DNA from 3 places in the Arthrobacter sp. B2I5 genome. Region 2 is predicted to be linked to each of the others. Evidence: riboswitches for the same ligand, from Rfam matches in the RefSeq annotation. Region 2 holds a riboswitch; each other region holds the start of a gene.
The links. Region 2 has a riboswitch for S-adenosylmethionine ahead of QFZ60_RS00565 (DUF1737 domain-containing protein). Riboswitches for the same ligand answer to the same signal wherever they lie in the genome.
Positions count from the first base shown of each region.

Region 1: linked by a shared signal. The riboswitch ahead of QFZ60_RS06700 (aminotransferase class V-fold PLP-dependent enzyme) and the one ahead of QFZ60_RS00565 (DUF1737 domain-containing protein) in region 2 are both predicted to bind S-adenosylmethionine.
Region 3: linked by a shared signal. The riboswitch ahead of QFZ60_RS13790 (homoserine O-acetyltransferase) and the one ahead of QFZ60_RS00565 (DUF1737 domain-containing protein) in region 2 are both predicted to bind S-adenosylmethionine.

Region 1 is NZ_JAUSYF010000001.1:1,407,533-1,414,194, reverse strand. Features, by position in the region: gene QFZ60_RS06710 (ribosome small subunit-dependent GTPase A) at 1-1,065, shown strand, start outside; partial or broken gene hisN (histidinol-phosphatase) at 1,110-1,923, shown strand; SAM riboswitch class IV at 2,076-2,189, shown strand; gene QFZ60_RS06700 (aminotransferase class V-fold PLP-dependent enzyme) at 2,227-3,645, shown strand; gene QFZ60_RS06695 (class I SAM-dependent methyltransferase) at 3,747-4,505, shown strand; gene QFZ60_RS06690 (metal-dependent transcriptional regulator) at 4,551-5,264, shown strand; gene QFZ60_RS06685 (CrcB family protein) at 5,272-5,673, shown strand; gene QFZ60_RS06680 (CrcB family protein) at 5,670-6,068, shown strand; gene QFZ60_RS06675 (hypothetical protein) at 6,132-6,509, shown strand; gene QFZ60_RS06670 (S1C family serine protease) at 6,607-6,662, opposite strand, start outside.
Region 2 is NZ_JAUSYF010000001.1:131,616-138,277, forward strand. Features, by position in the region: gene QFZ60_RS00555 (O-succinylhomoserine sulfhydrylase) at 1-840, opposite strand, end outside; gene QFZ60_RS00560 (rhodanese-like domain-containing protein) at 841-1,251, opposite strand; gene QFZ60_RS00565 (DUF1737 domain-containing protein) at 1,248-1,523, opposite strand; SAM riboswitch class IV at 1,537-1,652, opposite strand; gene opgC (OpgC domain-containing protein) at 1,879-4,344, shown strand; gene QFZ60_RS00575 (hypothetical protein) at 4,477-4,731, opposite strand; gene QFZ60_RS00580 (TetR/AcrR family transcriptional regulator C-terminal domain-containing protein) at 4,955-5,659, shown strand; gene QFZ60_RS00585 (pyridoxamine 5'-phosphate oxidase family protein) at 5,701-6,165, opposite strand; gene QFZ60_RS00590 (aminodeoxychorismate lyase) at 6,226-6,662, opposite strand, start outside.
Region 3 is NZ_JAUSYF010000001.1:2,925,972-2,932,633, forward strand. Features, by position in the region: gene mmsB (3-hydroxyisobutyrate dehydrogenase) at 1-306, opposite strand, end outside; gene QFZ60_RS13775 (LysR family transcriptional regulator) at 442-1,350, shown strand; gene QFZ60_RS13780 (zinc-binding dehydrogenase) at 1,367-2,509, opposite strand; gene QFZ60_RS13785 (MFS transporter) at 2,519-3,901, opposite strand; gene QFZ60_RS13790 (homoserine O-acetyltransferase) at 4,066-5,181, opposite strand; SAM riboswitch class IV at 5,194-5,309, opposite strand; gene QFZ60_RS13795 (bifunctional o-acetylhomoserine/o-acetylserine sulfhydrylase) at 5,411-6,662, opposite strand, start outside.

The DNA.
Region 1 (6,662 bases), 1.3 Mb from region 2:
AGCAAGAAGGGTTCCCGGCCACGCACCAAGGACCGCCCCAGCCATGACGACGCCGTGACCGGACGGATCATCACGGTGGACCGCGGCCGGTATACCGCAGTGGTGGACGAGGACTCGGAGAACGAGCGCGTTGTCATTGCCGCGCGCGCCCGGGAACTGCGCCGCTCGCCAGTGGTTGCAGGCGATTTCGTGTCACTGGTGGGGGACGTGTCCGGCGCACCGAACACGTTGGCCCGGCTGGTGAAGATCCAGGACCGCCACACTCTCCTGCGCCGCAGCGCCGACGACACCGACCCCATTGAACGGGCGGTGGTGGCCAACGCGGACCAACTGGTGATCGTGGTGGCCGCGGCCAACCCGGAGCCCCGCACGGGATTCATCGACCGCGCACTGGTGGCCGCCTACGACGCAGGGATCGAGCCAATCCTGCTGGTCACCAAGGCCGACGTCAAAGACCCCGCGGAACTCCTTTCCAACTACACCCACCTGGACTTCCCGGTCATCATCAGCCGGACAGCCGATGCGCAGGCATCGGGCATCGACGCCCGGTCCGATGACGGCCTCTCGGCGCGGCTGGACAGCGCGGCGGTGGCTGCCCTCCGTGACCACCTGGACGGCAAGGTCACCGTGATGCTGGGTCACTCCGGTGTTGGGAAGTCCACCATGGTGAACGCGCTGACCGGCGCCGAGCGGGCCACCGGCGGAGTGAACGCCGTGACCGGACGCGGCCGCCACACGTCGTCGTCCGCCCTTGCCTTGCGGCTGGCGGATGCGCCGCCCGGCAGCTGGATCATCGACACCCCCGGCATCCGCTCCTTCGGCCTGGCGCACGTGGACCCGGACCGGATCCTGCGTTCCTTCCCGGACCTCTCCCCCGGCATCGAAAACTGCGAACGCGGCTGCAAGCACACGGCAGCCGCGGTGGACTGCGGCCTTGACGACTGGGTGGCGGGCGGACACGCAGGTCCCACCGGGGCTGCCCGTCTGGCGTCCCTGCGGCGGCTGCTGGGTGCGGATCCACGGATGGAAGCACAGGAAACCAAGGAGCTCGGCAGCGTCAACTGACGCGTTCTCCCGGCAGAACCGTTTGCAGACGGTAGTTTGGAACCATGATCCAACCCGCTTCGAGCTACAACGATGACCTGCGCCTGGCCCATGTCCTGGCCGACTCCGTGGATGACCAGACGATGAGCCGCTTCAAGGCCCTGGACCTCCACGTTGAGACCAAGCCGGACCTGACGCCGGTCACCGACGCGGACAAGGCCGCCGAGGAAGCCATCCGCGGCCAGCTCTCCCGTTCCCGCCCCCGCGACGCCGTCCTGGGCGAGGAATTCGGGAGCACCGGCCACGGTTCGCGGCGCTGGATCATCGATCCCATTGACGGGACCAAGAACTTTGTCCGCGGCGTTCCGGTGTGGGCCACGCTGATCGCCCTCGTGGATGAGGGCGAGCCGGTGGTGGGTGTGGTCAGTGCCCCGGCCCTTGGCAAGCGCTGGTGGGCGGCGAAAGGCATGGGCGCGTACATGGGAAGGTCCCTTGCCGCCGCCACCCGGCTCCGCGTCTCCGACGTGTCAAAGCTTTCCGATGCCTCCCTCTCGTACTCCAGCCTGGGCGGCTGGAAGGAACGCGGAAACCTTGACGAGTTCCTCGGCCTGACCGAGGATGTCTGGCGGACCCGGGCCTACGGCGATTTCTGGTGCGTACTGCATGGTGGCCGAAGGCTCGGTGGACATCGCCTGCGAACCGGAGCTGAACCTCTATGACATGGCGGCCCTGGTGCCGATCGTGGTGGAGGCCGGCGGCCGGTTCACGTCCCTGGAAGGCGAGGACGGCCCGTTCGGCGGAAACGCCCTGGCCACGAACTCAATCCTGCACTCGGAGGTCCTGCACCGCCTGAACCCGTATTTGGACGACCTGCTGTAGCTGACGCCCTTTCCGCAAAAAAGCGAATAATGCGACGCCGGACACCTTCCTGGGGAGGTGTCCGGCGTCGTTTATTCGGCTGCACGTAATAAACGCCTTAACAATCGCCGCGGCTTCAATCCTGGCCGCCCCATGTCCTACGCTTTTAGGCAGGTCACGAGTGCCAGCGCAAAACCCCGGTTTGCTGGCCGGCAACCCTCCATTCGCGGTGGGGTGCCCCGGGTGACGACCAGGCCGGTCCGGAGCGGATGCGGCAAGCGCGGATTCCCCCATGGCGGAGTCCTGTCATCAAGTGAGGTCTCTGTGACAACTGCCACCGTCTCCCCCCAGCCCGTCATTGCCGAAGCCGCCGTCCCCAACGGACGCCGCGCCGCGGCCGGCCGGCCGCTCGCCGCCGTCACCGGCGCTGAAATCCAGGCACCGCTGATTTCCGGCGGCCACGTGCGGTACGCCAACCTCGATTACGGCGCCTCCGCCCCGGCGTTGTCCGTGGTGTCGGCCTACCTTAACGAGATCCTCCCCTACTACGCGAGCGTCCACCGCGGGGCAGGATACGCATCCCAGATCAGCACCTCCGTGTATGAGAACGCGCGCAGCATCGTCAGGGATTTCGTCGGCGGCCGCGCGGATGATTCGGTCATCTTCACGCGCAACACCACGGATTCACTGAACCTGCTGGCCGGTTGCCTGCCGGTAACGGACGGCCGGCACGACGGCGAAGTGCTCTACCTGGACATCGAACACCACGCCAACCTCCTGCCGTGGCAGGGTGTCCCGCACCGCAGCATCGTCGCCGCGGACACCATCACCGGCACCCTGGAGGCTCTTCGGGCCGAACTTGCACAGGGCGGCGTCAGCCTGCTTGCGGTCACCGGAGCCTCCAACGTCACCGGCGAAATCCTGCCCATCCGTGCCCTGGCCGCGCTGGCCCATGAGCACGGCGCACGGATTGTGGTGGATGCCGCCCAGCTCGCCCCGCACCGCCGCGTGGACATCAGCGCGGACGACGTCGACTACCTCGCCTTCTCCGGCCACAAGCTGTACGCGCCCTTCGGCGCCGGCGTCCTGGTGGGACGCCCGGACTGGCTGGACGCCGGCGTCCCGCACCTCGCAGGCGGCGGCGCGGTCAAGGAAGCCAGGCTCGACGGCGTCAGCTGGGCCACCGGGCCGGCGCGCCATGAGGGGGGCTCACCGAACGTCCTCGGAGCCGCCACACTGGCCCGCGCCACCCAGGTGATTGCAGGCTTGGACCAGGAACGCTGGCATGCCCACGAGTCCGCCATCCGTTCCTTCCTGGTGGAGGGCCTGCAGGGGATCGACGGCGTCACCGTCCACCAGATCTTCAAGGACACCAACCCCGAAACGGACACCATCGGCGTGGTCAACTTCTCCGTTGAGGGCTACGACGCCGGACTGGTGGCGGCCTACCTCTCGGCAGAGCACGGGGTGGGACTGCGGGACGGCCGATTCTGCGCCCATCCCCTGCTCAAGCGCCTGGGCCTGCCGTCCGGTTCCCTCCGCGCCAGCTTCGGTGTCGGTTCACGCCTGGAGGACGCCGAACGCCTGCTCGCCGGCATCCGCGCCCTGCGGAGCAACGGTCTGGGCTGGGATTACGTGGTGGACGCCGGCCGCTGGGTGCCCGCCAATGACACCCGCACCTACCCGCACTGGGCACCCAACACCCCGGGCACCGCCGGCGCCGCGCCCTGCATCGACGACTGACACCCCGCCCAACCCCTGCCGCCCAGGCGATCGATCCGGCGGCCGGGAGGATGCGGTAAATTCGAAAGGTACCGCAGGATGCCAGGTGAAGGAGGCCACGCGTGGTTCGGGGTGGCCCCAAGCTTGATCACGGACGGCGCAGGGAACTGGGGCAGAGCTTCCAGGACGGCGGCAGGCACTACCAGCGCGTCCGGCCCGGCTACCCGGAAGAGGTGGCCCGGTGGCTGGTGCCCGCCGATGCCCACGATGCCCTCGACGTAGGCGCCGGAACCGGAAAGTTCACCGCTTTGCTGCTGGACATGGGACTGCACGTCACTGCCGTGGACCCCTCCGCGGACATGCTCGCCCAGCTCACTGAACACTATCCGGCCGCCACGGCCGTGCCGGGGACTGCCGAGGCGACAGGCCTGCCCGACGCCCGCTTCGACGTCGTCACCGTTGCCCAGGCGTGGCACTGGTGCGATGCCCTGGCGGCAAGCACCGAGCTGGCCCGCGTCCTGCGGCCGCACGGGACGCTGGCCCTGGTCTGGAACCAGCTGGACACCTCTGTTCCCTGGGTGCACCGGCTCTCCCGGATCATGCACGCAGGCGACGTCTACCGGCCCGGCCACAAACCCGTCGTCGGGCCCGAATTCCAAGGCCTCGAAGGGCACGTCACCCACTGGCAGGACACGGTGACCACCATGGACCTGATGGAACTCACCAAGTCCCGCAGCTACTACCTCCGCGCCGGCGAGGCCACCCGAGCCAAGGTCCTGGCCAACCTGGAATGGTACCTGCATGAACACCTGGCCTACACCCCTGACCAGGAAATCGACCTGCCCTACCTCACCCTGGCCTGGCGGGCGGTCAAGGCATGACCTCGCATCCCATGCGGCGCACGCCGAGCCGGTAGGCTTGACCGTGTGAAGACCAGCGCGCCCTCCTCCTCGATCGAGGACTACGTCAAGGTCATTTATTCGTTCACGGAATGGCAGGACAAGCCCATCACGTCCACCCAGCTTGCGCAGCGGCTGGGGGTGGCCAATTCCTCGGTGTCCGAGATGGTCCGCAAGCTCAAGGACCAGGGCCTGGTGGACCACAAACCCTACAGCGCCGTCACGCTCACCGAGGACGGCCTGCGGCTGGCCCTGGCCATGGTCCGGCGCCACCGGTTGATTGAGACCTACCTTGTCCAGCGGCTCGGATACAGCTGGGACGAAGTCCATGATGAGGCAGAACAACTCGAACACGCAGTGTCGGACACGTTCATCGAACGGGTCGCCGCCAAGCTCGGCAACCCAAAGCGTGACCCGCACGGCGACCCCATTCCCACTGCCGACGGGCAGGTGCTGATGCCGCGCGCGCACCTCCTCGCCGAACTGGACCCGGGCCATGCCGGCAGGATCACCAGGATCAGCGACGACAACCCGGAGCTGCTGCGCTACCTTGCCGCCCAGGACATCGACCTCGACGCCGATGTCGAGGTGGTGGGCCGCCGGCCCTTCGGCGGCGCTTTGGTGGTGCGGATCGGCGCTTCGGGCGGCGCCCGCGAGTTCGACCTCGCTGACGAGATCGCCTCCGCCCTGTGGGTCTCCAGCGACGCCCCGCACGCCGGCTGCAGCCTGGACGGTCCCTGACGTGGCGATGCCCACCGGCCGCGCCTGGCTGGCTGTGGCCGTCGGCGGTCTGGCCGGCAGTGAGCTGCGCTACGGGCTGGGGCTGGCGTTTCCGGACGTGCCCGGCTCGGTCCCGTGGGCCACGCTGGCTATCAACATCAGCGGCAGTTTCGTCCTCGCGGCGCTGACCACCGTCTGGATGGCCCGCCCGCATACTGCGTTCTGGCTGCGGGCAGGGATCGGGCCGGGCCTGCTGGGCTCCTTCACCACGTTTTCAGCGGTGATTTTCGCCTCGGACCAATTGGCCCGCGCAGGTGCACACCCGGTCTGGATCCTGTACCTGGGATTGTCACTGGGACTCGGTCTGGCGGCTGCCGGCCTGGGCTGGCGTTCCGGAAGGCTGATAGCCCGGAACCTCGGACTGCAATGATCACGGCAGCCCTGGTGGGAGTCTTTGGCGTGGCCGGCGCGCTCCTGCGGTTCGCGGTCGACAGCTGGTTCGCGCACCACAGCAGCATCCGCAGCGTCCGCAGGGCCGGCCATGTGGCACTGCACTGGCCCTGGGCCACGCTGGTGGTCAACGTCATGGGGTGCTTCATCATTGGCCTGGCACACGGGCTGACCGGCAGGCTGGGACTGGGCGCGGAATGGCAGGCGGGCCTGGCCACGGGACTGGCCGGCGGGCTCACCACCTTCAGCTCATGGACCACCGCCACCATCCGGCTGCTCAGCGAAGCCAGGTTCGGTGCCGCGGCCCTCAACGTGTCAGTCAACCTGGGCCTCGGGTTTGCCGCCGCAGCCGCGGGGATTGCGTTGGCCGCATAGGTACCGCTGTTTCCGGTGACGTTCCGGCCGGCGATTTGGCGGCCTCCCGTATGGTGGAAGGTGATGATCAGCAGACGCGACGCCGCAATAACCCTTGATGTCCCCCTTGAAATGGCGCAGCGCCACGGCCTGCCGAAATGGATGACGGAGGCCGAACTCCGCGGCATCCTGGACGATCCTCCGCCCTGGCTTGTGCAGTCGCGCGCCAACCGGACGGGCAAGCGGCCGGTGTGGGTGCACCTGGAATGCGCCGTCTGCGGTTACGAGGAGGCGGCCAGGCCCAAGAAGTGGTGGCCGGACTTCACCTACGTGGTGTGCGGCCACCATGCGCCGTCCGATGTTCCCGCCGTCCGCCCCGGCTGCGTCCGCAGCGAGTACGACGGCGTGGGGACGCGTTTCGTGGGCATCGCGGACGTGGAAGCCCCTCCGGTCAGCCGATAGCTCCCCCTGGGTGCGGTGCCCCGATGACGTGATCGATGACTGCCCCAGTAACCCGCCCGGGTGACGTGCCTGCTTACGGCCGGGCCGCCGTCGGCCATCAGGCCGGGCCGTTGCCCGTCATTTCCTCCGGGACAGCGGTGAGGTGCAGCTCTG
Region 2 (6,662 bases):
CAGCCACTCCGCGAGCCGCAGGGCGGTGGCAGCGGAATGGCTTACCCGCAGGCTCATGGTCTCCAGGCCCTTAGTGAGAACCCAGGCGTTGAACGCGGAGAGTGCCGGCCCGGTGTGGCGCATCAGCTGCTTCACCGGGCCGTCGATGAACTCCTTCGTGCCCAGGATGGCGCCGCCCATCACCCTGCCCTGGCCGTCGATGTGCTTAGTTCCCGAGTAGACGATCACGTCCGCGCCCAGGTCGCCGCAGCGCTGCAGCAGGGGAGTGGCAAAGACGTTGTCCGCCACCACGGTGGCCCCGGCGGCGTGCGCAAGCTCGCTGACCGCGGCGATGTCCACGATCTCCTGCATGGGGTTGGACGGGGATTCGAAGAAGACGGCGGTAGTGGGCTGGGAGAGGGCCTCGCGCCACTGGTCCAGGTCCGGACCATCCACGAAGACGGTCTCCACGCCCCACCGCGGGAGGATCTCGTTCAGGATCACAAAGCAGGACCCGAAGAGCGAACGGGCGGCCACCACCCGGTCCCCGGCAGCCAGCAGGGCACCCAGGGCGGTGAACACCGCGGACATGCCCGACGCCGTCGCAAAGCACGCTTCGGTGCCTTCCAGCAGGCGCAGCCGCTCCTGGAACGTGGCCACGGAAGGGTTGCCGTAGCGCGAATAGACAAAGCGCTCGTCCTCGCCGGTGAAGGCCCGTTCAGCTGCTGCAGCGGATTCGTAGACGAAGCCGGAGTTCAGGAAGATGGCCTCGGACGTTTCCTGGAAGTTGGTGCGGTCCAGCCCGCCGCGGACAGCCTGGGTGTCAGGGCTCCATCCCGGGGCGTCTTGATTGAAGCTCACTTAGTTCTTTCCGAGGTTGGTGGGCAGGCCGCGGTTCTTCCAGCCGTTGACGGTGCGCTCACCGTAGCGGTCCGGCTCGCCTTCAAAGCCCTCCAGCACGTTGTAGGAGGTGAAACCGGCCTGTGTGGCGGCGGTGGCAGCGGCAACCGAACGGGCGCCGGACCGGCACAGGAACACCAGTTCAGCGGACGGGTCCTCCGGCGCCTGCTCCTTGAGGTCCTTCACGAAGTCTGGGTTGGGGATGCCGCCGGGGAAGGTCCACTGGATGAAGAGGGGATCGTTGTCCGTGGCCTTGGTGTCCGGGATGCCGATGTGGGCCCATTCGCCCTCGGTGCGGACGTCCACCAGGATGGCTCCCTGCTCCAGCTTTGCCCATGCTTCCTGGGGCGTGAGATCTCCCGCGTAGCTCATGCGTGGCCCTCGCCGTCGAACTCGCCCTCAAAGTCTGCGTCCAGCTGATCCACCGCGGTGGCCACCGCTGCGTCGGCGGAGGCGATTGCTGCCGGAAGGACCACTGCCTGCGCCACGATGACACTGCTGCCGTTGAAGGTGGCTGCCGGGCTGCCGTGCAGGACGTAACCGTCAGCCAGCGCAGCCGAGATCCGTTCGCAGAAGGAGCGGTCGTCCGGGCCTGTGATCAGGCGGTAGGACAATTTTTCGTCAGGGGCGGGTGCGTCGGACACGACGGATCTCCTTCTTTCACGCTTGCAGCTCGAATCGGTCGATATGCCGAGTACTCACCTGAGGCACCCCGCCGCGAAAGGGAGGGTTGCCGACCGGCCAGTCAGGGCTTCACACCGGTACTCATTACTCCCCAAAAACGTAACACCTGCCGCGCCGGGCCGCACGGCCGCCGTCGTCATGTTCCGTAATTGAGCTGCGCCGAGGGAAGTTGCAGCGCCCGGGGACGGTCCGACGGCGGACATCACCGCAGGTGGGCCGCCTGCCGCGCGCTGTCAGCAGCCGCCGGGCCGATAAAGTTCTTACCGGGGCGCCGCCGGCGTCATCAGGGCAATGAGTACCGGGGGGCTTCTCACCATGCGTGCAGTCACATCGCACCACCACGCCGCAACCCGCCGGAACCATCGGCACCCGATCTGCGCGTTTCTGGCCGCGGCCCTCATTGGGCTCATGGTCCTGCTGGCCGCTGCTCCGTCGCATGCGGCGGAGGCTGCACCGGAGAAGGGAAAGCCCTGGCTTGGTGCCGTGCTCGAATGGGGCGAGGACACCGCCGCAGGCTTCAGCGGCAGGCTGGGCGCCCGCCCGGCCGTCTTCGGCCACGACATCACCATTCCGTACCGCGATTCCGAACGGAATGACATCGATGGCTTCCTTCAGCAGGCCGGAGCCGAAGGCACCCACGCCCTGCTCACGGTAAAGCCATCGGTGCCGCTGGATCAGCTCGGCGCACCCGAGGCAGAAGCGTTCGCCAAGCAGGTGCGCGGCCTCGCCGCCGGCTTCAAGGGGCAGCTGCTGATCCGGTTTGCCCCGGACATGAACTCAAGCTGGGTGTCCTGGGGCCAACAGCCTGCCGCCTACCGTGAGGCCTTCCAGGCGGTTGCGGCAGCGTTCAGGAAGTACGACGGCGGCCCGGCCGCCATGGTGTGGGCGCCTTACCTGGGCAAGGACTACCCCTTCGACCGCAACCGGGATGCGCCGCAGCCGGGAAGCGAGGGCTTTACCCTCCTGGACACGAACGGTGACGGGGCCTGGGACGGAAGCGACAGCGCCTACGCGCCGTACTACCCGGGCGATGACGCCGTGGACTGGGTGGGGCTGGCTGCTTATCACGATGACACCGCCGGAGGTGCCGCCGTCAACACCGCGCCGCGGGCCGGCGAACTCCAGGAGATGCTGACGGATTCCGGCAATGAGAACTTCTACGGCACCTATTCGGAAGGGCACAGGAAGCCCTTCCTGCTTCAGACCGCGGCCTTCTACAGCCCGGCCTCGGGCGGGGCGTCCGAGGCGGAGATCAAAACCGGCTGGTGGGACCAGGTGGTAACAACTGCCACGTCCTCCGGTTTTGCCGGGACTGCCGCCGTGGTCTGGGACGAGCGCACCAGCACCAGGGATACCGGCGTGGCAAGCATCAGCTGGCTGCTTACGGGACAGCCGGAGATCGCCAAAGCGGCCCTGGAGAGACTGAAGGCAGCACCAATCGTTACCGGTCCCGTCTCCGACGTGGCCTCAGGAAGCACGTACGTCAGGGCCAACACCCTCCCGGGGGCCGCCGCCTGGTCTGTCGCTGCCGCCATGGTGATCCTCCTGGCGGCCCTGTGGCAGATTCCCCGCCGGATCGACGCTGCCACGGCCTGGAGCTACCGGGATCCCTCCACCCGGGATTCGCGCGTGGATCTGCTGCGCGGAGTGGCCATCGTCTTTGTGGTGGTGAACCACCTGGGCATGGCCTCGCTGTTCCAGCTGCTCACCCAGGAGGCCGTGGGCTTCGTGTCCGGCGCGGAACTGTTCGTCCTGTTCTCCGGCCTGGTGGTGGGCATGGTGTACGGGCCCAAGGCCAAGGAGGACTTCGGACGGGTAGTGGACCTCACCACGCGCCGCGCCGGCAAGCTCTACCTGACGGCACTGGCTGTTCTGATCGGCGTCTTCCTCCTGTCCCTGCTCCCGTTCTTCCATACCGAGGCCCTGACCACATTCGTTGACCAGGGAACCGGTGGAGCCGGGCATACCGGATCCGGCCGGACCTATGACCTGTACGCCGGCATGTCATCGCTGTTCCAGTTCCCCGTCCCGCCCCAGGTGCTCCCGGCCATCGTGCTGCTGCAGTTCGGGCCCTGGCAGTTCAATGTCATGGGGCTCTATGTGGTGCTTTTGCTGGCCAGTCCGCTGATCCTCGCGGCGCTGAACCGCGGCAAGGCCATCTGGGTGCTGGTTGCGACGCTCAGCGTATATGCGGTGGGGGCCGTGACCCGGTTCCGGATCCTGCCCTCGCAGTTCGAGGACTCCTTCCCGCTGCTGGTGTGGCAGGTGCTGTTCGTGCTCGGGCTGGTTGCGGGTTACCACCGGCGCAGCATCACGGCGTGGCTGTCCCGGCACACTTGGGCGGTAGTTGCGTGCACCGCGGCCGCATTCGCGCTGGCCTTCCTGTCCTGGGGCAACCCGTACCTGGCCAACAGCTACGATGTCCGCCTGGCGCTCCTGCCGGACGCCTCCTACCGGGCCATGTACGACGCCTTCTTCTCCCGCACATACCTGGCCCCGGGCCGCCTGCTCAACGTCCTGGTCCTGGTGGTGGCGTCCTACGCGTTCCTCAGCGCCTACTGGAAACCGGTGGAGCGGCTCCTGGGCTGGTTCCTGGTTCCGCTGGGCCGGGCCACGCTTTACGTGTTCATCATGCACGTGGTGCTGATCGCCGTCGTGGCCAATATTCCGGCGCTGCAGCAGCAAAGCATCTTCCTGAACACCGCCGCCTACGCCGTGGTCCTGGCGCTGCTCTGGGTGATGGTCCGCACCAGGTTCCTGTTCCGGATCATCCCTACCTAGCGCCGGGCCAGCCCGGGCTGCCGCCCTGTTTCCAGCCAGGGCGGGCATGAAAAATGCTGCGGCACGGTGTGCCACAGCATTTAATCAGGTACCACTGGTTGTCCGGTGGCCTTGTGCTAAAACCGGGAGGGCTCAGACCAGTCCGGGGTAGCTGGTAAGGATGTAGTCGGCAGCGGCAGGACCCTTCATGCGAAGGCCGTTGCGGCGGGGCGAAATCCGGTGCTTCATGGCTGACCAGAAGCTGTCCTCGGTGCCGGGCGACTGCTGGTTGATGAAGCACCAGCTGGTGTACAGCCCGTAGAGGCGGTCACGGTCCAGGCTGGAACCTGAGGCGTGGTCGGGGTAGGTGGCTTCGTTGAGAAAGAGATCGAACTGCGAATGTGCCATGATGGCTCCCCTTCGCTAAGTGCTCGGCGCCGCCGTTCGGCTACAGCAGCAAAACCCAATGTCCTGCACGTGGCCATCGGATTTATAGGTTGAGTCCCCCTGAAATGCAGTGGGCCTCAGCGTTGTCAGCGCCTGTCTACGATGTAGACTGTACTAGTAGACTACAAGTGATGCAACCGTCTCGATTTATTCGGGACACCACCTCCACAGCTAGGACAACGCCATGGATGCCCCGCGTGCTTCAGGCCGCACACCTGTCAAGGCAAGGTTGAGCAGGGAAACCGTGCTGGCCAAGGCCCTCGAACTGGTTGATGCAGAAGGGCTGGACGCGTTGACCATGCGGCGCCTGGGGCAGGAGCTTGGCCGGGACCCCATGAGCCTCTACCGCTACGCCGAGAACCGGGCCGCGCTCCTGGACGGGGTTTCGGAGCTGGTCCTTGACCAGCTCCCGGTGCATCCCGAGGACCCGGACTGGAAAGCCCAGCTGCGGAACATTGCCCATGACCTGCGGATGCTGGCGCTCGAGCATCCCAACGTTGTCCCCCTGCTGGTGACCCGGCCCCTGTCCACGCCGCTGGGGCTGCGCCCGCTGGGCACGCTGCGGCCGCTGGAACAGATCCTGACCCTGCTCGCGGCGGCAGGATTCGAACCGGCGGATGCGCTCCATGTCTACCGCGCCTACTACGGCTTCCTCTACGGGCACATCCTGAACGAACTGCAGGAGTACGTGGTGGACCCGGAAGAGAACGAAGTACTGCTGCGCCTGGGGCTCCACCGCCTGCCCGCAAAGGAATTCCCCCGGCTCCGTGCCCTGGCGCCGGCATTGGCAGAGTACGACGGCGCCAGGGAGCTTGACCAGGGACTCACCATCCTGCTGTCCGGGCTGGAAACGCAGCTCTCGCGGCAGGTGGCAGGTTCCAGCGCGTGACAGCAGCGTCCGCGCCAAAGGCGCGGGTTATGGCAGCGGCGCTATTCGAATGACGCCCGGCGCCGGTCCTGCGCGCGGGTGTTCCAGACGTCCGGCCGGTTCACCTGGAACCTGCGTCCGGTCAGTGCCTTGGCGTTCAGCCTGACGTAGTTTGCCTTTTCGCCCGGCTGCCAGGGCTCCAGGCCCAGGCCGTCCACGGCATCCTTGACGGCCTGGTCCTCGACGATCTCGGTATCGCCCCGCACCACCACGCTCCAGGCCAGTTCGGTGGCGGGATCATAGCCGTCGATTTCCAGTGCGGCGGGCCGCTCCATCCTGGCGCCCCAGAGCTTGGACCCGGGTGCCGTGCGGAACACGATGCTGCGCAGGTGGACAACGTAATTCACGGGAAAGATCTCCGGATGTCCGTCCACCACAATGGCCAGCCTGCCCACGATGTCATTGGCAAGGAGATCCCAGCAGTCGTCAAAGGACAGATTTTCGATCGGCAGCTTTTGCGAGTCCATGGTGCACACCTTACGGGTGATGCAAGGAGGGGAAAAGGGCCGGCCGCGGCCTGTCGGGGCCTAGTGGATCCCGGCGAAGAGCCCGTTCAATTCAGTGGTCAGTTCCTTTTGGACAGACGGGGTGCCGATCTCCTTGCCATCGATCCGGTTCACGGGTGCCAGCAGCCGGACGCTGGAGATCAGCCAGACCGCGTCCGCGTCCAGGAGGTCCCGGGGCTCCAGCGGGCCATAGCCCAGTTCCCAGCCTGCCGCCTTGGCTGCAGCGAAGAGCGCACCCTGGGAGGTTCCGGGCAGGATGCCGCTGTCCAGCTGCGGCGTGATGAGGCGCTTGACTGTTGTGCCGTCGTCGGACTTTTCCACATGCGCCAGCAGCACCGTGGACGTGGGCCCTTCCAGGACGCGACCATCAGATGACGTGAAAATGACGTCGTCGGCGCCCTGCTTGTGCGCGTGGCGCAGCGCCGCCATGTTGACGGCGTAGGAGAGCGTCTTGGCCC
Region 3 (6,662 bases), 2.8 Mb from region 2:
CGCCGAGGCGACGTCGATCGTGGAGGAGTCAACCAGCAGCGTGCGGGTGTCCGCGTGCGCCAGCACGCCGTCCGCACCCAGGTACACCGCGCGGGCATGTTCACCCTTTGGCAGCATGGTGAACACGGCGTCTGCACCGTCCACCGCTTCGGCGATGCTGGCGGTCCGTTTGACGCCGCCTGCCTCAGCCGCTGCCAGGGCGGTGGGATTGAGGTCGAAACCGCGGACATCGTGCCCGGCCTTCACCAGGTTCACGGACATGTGGCCGCCCATGTTGCCCAGGCCGATCCAACCGATAACTGCCATGCGTAAGCTCCTTTGCTTCCATTCCAGCCTTGCTGCCGGCATGTCTGTGTCAACGATCACACCCTGTTAGAGTGCAATCAAGGGGAAAAATTACAGAGACCATGTGCATTGCTGCACATCGATGGAAGGACCGGCGTGGACCCCAGACGGTTGCCCAGCCCCGACGACCTGCTCATCCTGCTGACGGTTGCACGCCTGGGCCGCTTCAACGCCGTGGCGGAAACACTGGGGACAACCCACACCACCATTTCCCGACGCATCCTCGCCCTGGACAAGCAGCTGGGCGGCCGCACCCTGGAACGGAGCCCGCACGGCTGGGAACTGACGCAGCTCGGCGCCGCCGCGGTGGAGGCGGCAGAGACAATCGAGGCCACGCTGGGCTCGCTGTCCGGCCTGATCAGCCAGGACCAGAGTGCCCTGGCCGGCCTGGTCCGCGTCGCCACGACGGACGGCGTGGGGGCCGTCTTCGTGGCCCCGTCGCTGGTGCGGCTCCAGCAGCAGAACCCGCAACTGAACGTTGAAATGCTCAGCGCCACCCGGAAAGTCAGCCAAAACCGGTCGGGAGTGGACCTGGAAATTGTGGTGGGACGGGCCGAGGTCACCAGCGCACAGACCATCTTCCTGAGCAACTACTACCTGCGCCTTTACGCCAGTTCCGCCTATGCCGCCCGGAATGGCCTGCCGGAAAGGCTCGACGACGTAGGGCAGCACGGGTTTGTCTCTTACGTGGAGTCCGCACTCCAGGTGGCGGAGCTGGGGCCGCGCTGGTCATCGGAGCTTCCCGTGCCCAGGACAAGCTTCCAGGCCACCAGCGTGTTCGCCCAGGTGGAGGCGGTACGGCAGGGCGCGGGCATTGGGCTGCTGCCCAACTTCATGGTGGCGGAATCCGACCATTTTGTTCCCGTCCTGGCCGCCGACTTCGAGCGGCAGCTCCCTATCTGGGCCGTTGCCCGCCCGGAGTCGCTCCGCTCGGCCCCAGTGCAGGCCGTGATCGGGGCACTCAAAGAGGAGATGAAGGAGCGCGCCGGGCTGCTGGCAGGTTAGGCCGGCCTCGAAGGGCTCAGGCCTGGAAGAGCCGCCGCACCACCTGCCCGGATGCCAGCGCATCAAGGCCCTCGTTGATCTCACTCAGTGGCCGCGTGTCCGTGTGCAGCAACTCAACGAGGAGCCTGCCCTCCCGCCAGAATCCGAGGTATTTCGGGATGTCGCGGGAGGGCACGGCATCCCCCATGTAGGAGCCCAGCAGCCGTTTTCCCGCTCCGGCAAACTGCAGGGCGGGTACCGTCAACTGGGCGGACGGATGGGGCAGGCCCACCGAGACCACGGCACCTCCCCGGGTAACCTGCTCCAGGCAGGAGGCAATGACGCCCGCCGAGCCCACGGCCTCGATGGCAACGTCCACGCCGTCACCGGAGGCTTCCGCAATCAGCCGGGCCGCGTCCTCCGGAGTTCCCACCGACGTGGCCCCGGCGTCGCGGGCCAGCTGGTGCTTGCCCTGGTTTGGATCAATGGCAATCACGCTGGCTGCCCCCGCAAGGCGCGCTGCCATGACGGCGGACAGGCCCACCGCGCCGAGCCCGAACACTGCCACGGACTGGTCGGGACCGACTCCGGCTGTGTTGAACACCGCACCCATTCCGGTGAGCACGGCGCAACCAAACATCGCGGCAACCGTGTCCGGGACGTCGTCGTCAATCACCACCACCGATTCCCGGGCGACTACCGCGTAGTCGGCAAAGGCCGAGACGCCCAGGTGGTGGTTGATGCGCTCCCCCGCCGGCGTCCGCAGCAGGGCCGGCCCGTGCAGCAGGTCTCCGGAGCCGTTGACCTCCGCTGCGCGGTGGCATAGGGCCGGCCGGCCGGACAGGCAGGCCCGGCATTTCCCGCAGCTGGGCACGAAGACCAGCACCACGTGGTCGCCCACCGCCACGTCGGCCACAGCTTCGCCGACGGACACCACCCGCCCCACGGCCTCGTGGCCCAGGGCCATGGGAAGCGGCCGGACGCGGGAACCGTCCACCACCGAGAGGTCCGAATGGCACAGGCTGGAGTAGGTGATGGCAACACCAAGCTCACCGGCCCGCGGCTCCGGCTGCTCCAGTTCCTGCACCAGCAGCGGGCCGGCATCGGAGTAGGTCCGTTTCCCGGGTCCGGCCCCCGGGGTGGGGGCCGGAACGGTGGAGTATAGGACGGCGGCTTTCATGGGAACCTGCTACTTCTTGTTGGCGGCAAGGAGGTCGGCGGTGCCCTGGGCGTCGGCGGCGTCCACGTCGTGCAGCGAGATGCCGCGGGTTTCCTTCAGGAAGAAGACCGCGACGGCGGTAATGGCGCAGGCGATCAGCAGGTAGACGGCCACGGGGACGGAGGACTTGTAGGTGCCCAGGAGCGAGGCGGCGATGATCGGAGCCAGCGAACCGGCCACGATCGAGGTCACCTGGTAGCCCAGGGACACCCCGGAGTACCGCATCCGCGTGGGGAACATTTCCGCCATGATGGCAGGCTGACCTGCGTACATGAAGGCGTGGAACACCAGCCCGATCATGATGGCGGCAAGGATGATGGCATCGTTCTTGGTATCCATCATGGGGAAGGCGAAGAAGCCCCAGGTGGCACCCATGACGGCGCCGGCCATGTAGACGGGTTTACGGCCAAAGCGGTCCGACAGCTTGCCGACCATGGGCACCACCGCGAAGTGCACGGCGTGGGCCAGGAGCAGCAGGAGCAGGATGCGGGTGGTGTCGGCCTGCACCACGGTCTTCAGGTAGGTGATGGAGAACGTGACCACCAGGTAGTACAGGATGTTTTCCGCGAAGCGCAGGCCCATGGCGGTGAACACGCCGCGGGGGTAGCGCCGGAAAACTTCGGCCACACCGTAGCCCTTGTGGCCGGCCTCGACCTCCTTGCGGGCCTCCAGGAAGATGGGTGCGTCGTTGACTTTGGTCCGGATGTAGTAGCCGATCAGGACGATCACCGCGGACAGCCAGAACGCCACGCGCCAGCCCCATCCCAGGAAGGCGTCCTGGGTCAGCGTGGAGGACAGGATGAACAGCACGGCCGTGGCCAGCAGGTTTCCGAGCGGCACTGCAGACTGCGGCCAGCTGGCCCAGAATCCGCGGGACTTGCTGGGGCTGTGCTCGGCCACGAGGAGGACGGCGCCGCCCCACTCCCCGCCGACGGCAAAGCCCTGGGCAAACCGGAGCACCACCAGCAGGGTGGGAGCCCAGTAGCCGATCTGCTGGAAGGTGGGCAGGCAGCCCATGAGGAAGGTGGAGACGCCCACCAGGATGATGCTCAGCTGCAGTAGCTGCTTCCGGCCGAACTTGTCGCCGAAGTGGCCAAAGACGATCCCGCCGATGGGGCGGGCCACGAAGCCGACTGCGTAGGTGAGGAAGGCGGCGATGATGCCGTCCAGTTCGGTGCCGGCGTTGGGGAAGAAGGCCTTTCCGAACACCAGCGTGGCGGCGGATGCGTAGAGGAAGAACTCGTACCACTCCACGACGGTTCCGGCCATGGAGGCCGTCACCACCTTCTTGAGGCCTGAGGCCTTGACGTCGGTTTCCTCTGTACGCCTTGCGGCGGAGCTTTCCGTACTCATGTGAACTCCTTCAGCGTCGTCGTCGACACCACGGGGACCAGTCAATGGCGGCCGGATGTGATGCACACCACGAACGCCGGATTCGATTGAGTATGGTCTGCCTGCCGTGCAACCTCAACGCCGATTAGTGCAGAAGGCATCTGCAGGAATGCACATGCGGGGCCTCAGGCCAGGAAGGTGCCCCTCAGCTGGCTGCCCAGCTGGCCGATTTCGGTCAGGAACCCGTCGTGCCCGATCGGGGCCCGGATGACGTGCACCTCGACATCCCCGGGCAGGGCCTGGGCCAGTTCATGGGATTGGGACGGAAAATAGAGCCGGTCGGAGTCGACGGCGGCAACGAGGAAGCGTGCAGTTGACCTGGCCAACGTCTCTGCGAGGCTCCCCCGGCCCCGGCAGATATCGTGGCTCATCAACGCTTCGGTCAGGGCAATGTAGCTGTTCGCGTCGAAGCGCTTCACGAGCTTGTTGCCCTGGTGGTCCAGGTAGCTTTCCACCTGGTAGCGGCCCCGGGCGGCCAGGACTTCGCCCTTCAGGGGCGACTCGGTCGCCTGCGGTGACCGGCCGAAGCGGCCTTCCAGCTCGGCTGCGGAGCGGTACGTGATGTGGGCGATGCGCCGGGCAAGGGCCAGGCCGTCTTCCGGGCTGGGACCGCCGTAGTAGTCGCCGCCGTTGAAATTCGGATCCTGCCGGATGGCCAGCGTCTGGGCCTGCGCGAAGGCGATCTGCTCGGCTGTGCTTGCGGCCCCCACGGCGATGACGGCACAGCGCTGCACCCTCTCCGGGTAGGTCACGGCCCATTCCAGGGCACGGGCGCCGCCCATGGAGCCGCCCAGGACGGCGAACCAGCTCTTGATGCCCAACTGGTCTGCCAGCCGGGCCTCCGCCACCGTGCTGTCCCGCAGGGTGACGAGCGGGAAACGGGAGCCCCAGGGGGATCCGTCCGGGGCGGCCGACGACGGGCCCGTTGATCCGTAGCAGCCGCCAACAATGTTGATGGACACCACGAAGAACCTGTCCGTGTCCACGGGCGCGCCGGGACCGGCCAGCTGTTCCCACCAGCCTTCCTCGTCGGTGTCGCCACGGGTCACGTGGGTGCTTCCGGTCAGGGCATGCTCAATCAGGACGGCGTTGCTGCCGTCCGCGTTAAGCGTGCCCCAGGTTTCGTAGGCCAGCGTGACGTCCGGGAGGTAGCCGCCGGCTTCAAGTTGCAGTCCCCCAATGGAGGCGTAGCGGACGATTCCGTGTTCGGGGATGGTGGTTCGGGCGACGGTAACCGTCATGGCAAGACCTCTTCTACGCGCTTGCCCGCCGTCATTTGACCGGCAGGCCAGGTCCTCACCCGGGGCACCCCACCGCGGATGGAGGGTTGCCGGCCAGCAAGCCGGGGCTGTCACTGGCACTCATGACCTGGTTCGAGTGTACGAAACACCCCCCGTTCCAAGCCAAGAGTGTGACTGGTTGTGACTTCCCGGCTTGCCGGCGGCACTCACTGCAGCCCCGGCTGTTGTCTTATGCCGCAGCGCCCTTGGCTGCGCGGAAGCCCGCTTCCAGGTCAGCCAGAATGTCATCGATGTGCTCCAGGCCAACGGACAGCCGGACCAGTCCCGGGGTCACCCCTGCCACTGCCTGCTGCTCCGGCGAAAGCTGGCTGTGGGTGGTCGACGCCGGGTGGATGACCAGGGAGCGGACGTCGCCGATGTTCGCAACGTGGGAGTGCAGTTCAAGGGCGTCGACGAAGCGCTTGCCCGCCTCCGCCCCGCCGGCCAGGTTGAAAGCCACCACGGCACCCGTCCCCTTGGGCCCGTACTTGCGGCCACGTTCGTACCAGGGGCTGGAGGGCAGCCCCGCGTAGGCGACGGATTCGACGTCGTCCCTTCCTTCCAGCCAGCGCGCCACTTCCGTGGCGTTGGCAACGTGGCGCTCCACCCGCAGGCTCAGTGTTTCCAGGCCCTGGGAGATCAGGAAGGCGTTGAAAGGGGACACGGCCGAGCCGAGATCGCGCAGCAGCTGGACGCGGGCCTTGAGAATGTAGGACAGGTTGGCCCCGAGGGCGCCGCCTTCTCCGAGGTCCCGCGCGTAGACCAGGCCGTTATAAGTGGGGTCCGGGGTGTTGAAGCCGGGGAACCGTTCAGGATCCTCGCTGAAGTCGAATTTTCCGGAATCGACAATGACGCCGGCAATCGCCGTGCCGTGACCGCCAAGGTATTTAGTGGCGGAATGGATCACGATGTCGGCGCCCCACTCGAGCGGACGGATCAGGTACGGGGTGGACAGGGTGTTGTCCACGATCAGCGGCACGCCTGCCTGGTGGGCCACCTCGGAGATGCCTTCGATATCCAGGACGTCCTGGCGGGGATTGGACACCACTTCGCCAAAGAAAAGCTTGGTGTTGGGCTGGACGGCGGCGCGCCACTGGTCCAGGTTGTCGGGATCGTCCACGAACGTGACCGAGATGCCGAACTTCTTCAGGGTGTGGGCGAACAGGTTGTACGTTCCGCCGTAAAGGCTGGGGCTGGCCACGATGTGGTCCCCGGCCTCCGCGATGTTCAGGACCGCGAAGGTCTCCGCTGCCTGCCCGGAGCTGAGCAGCAAAGCGGCCAGGCCTCCCTCAAGGCTGGCGATCCGCTGTTCGACGGCGTCCTGGGTGGGGTTGCCGATCCGGGTGTAGATGGGTGCAAGTTCAGCCAGGGCAAAGCGGTTGGCTGCGCTTTCGGCGCTGGGGAACACGAAGGACGTGGTCTGGTAGATCGGCAGGGCACGG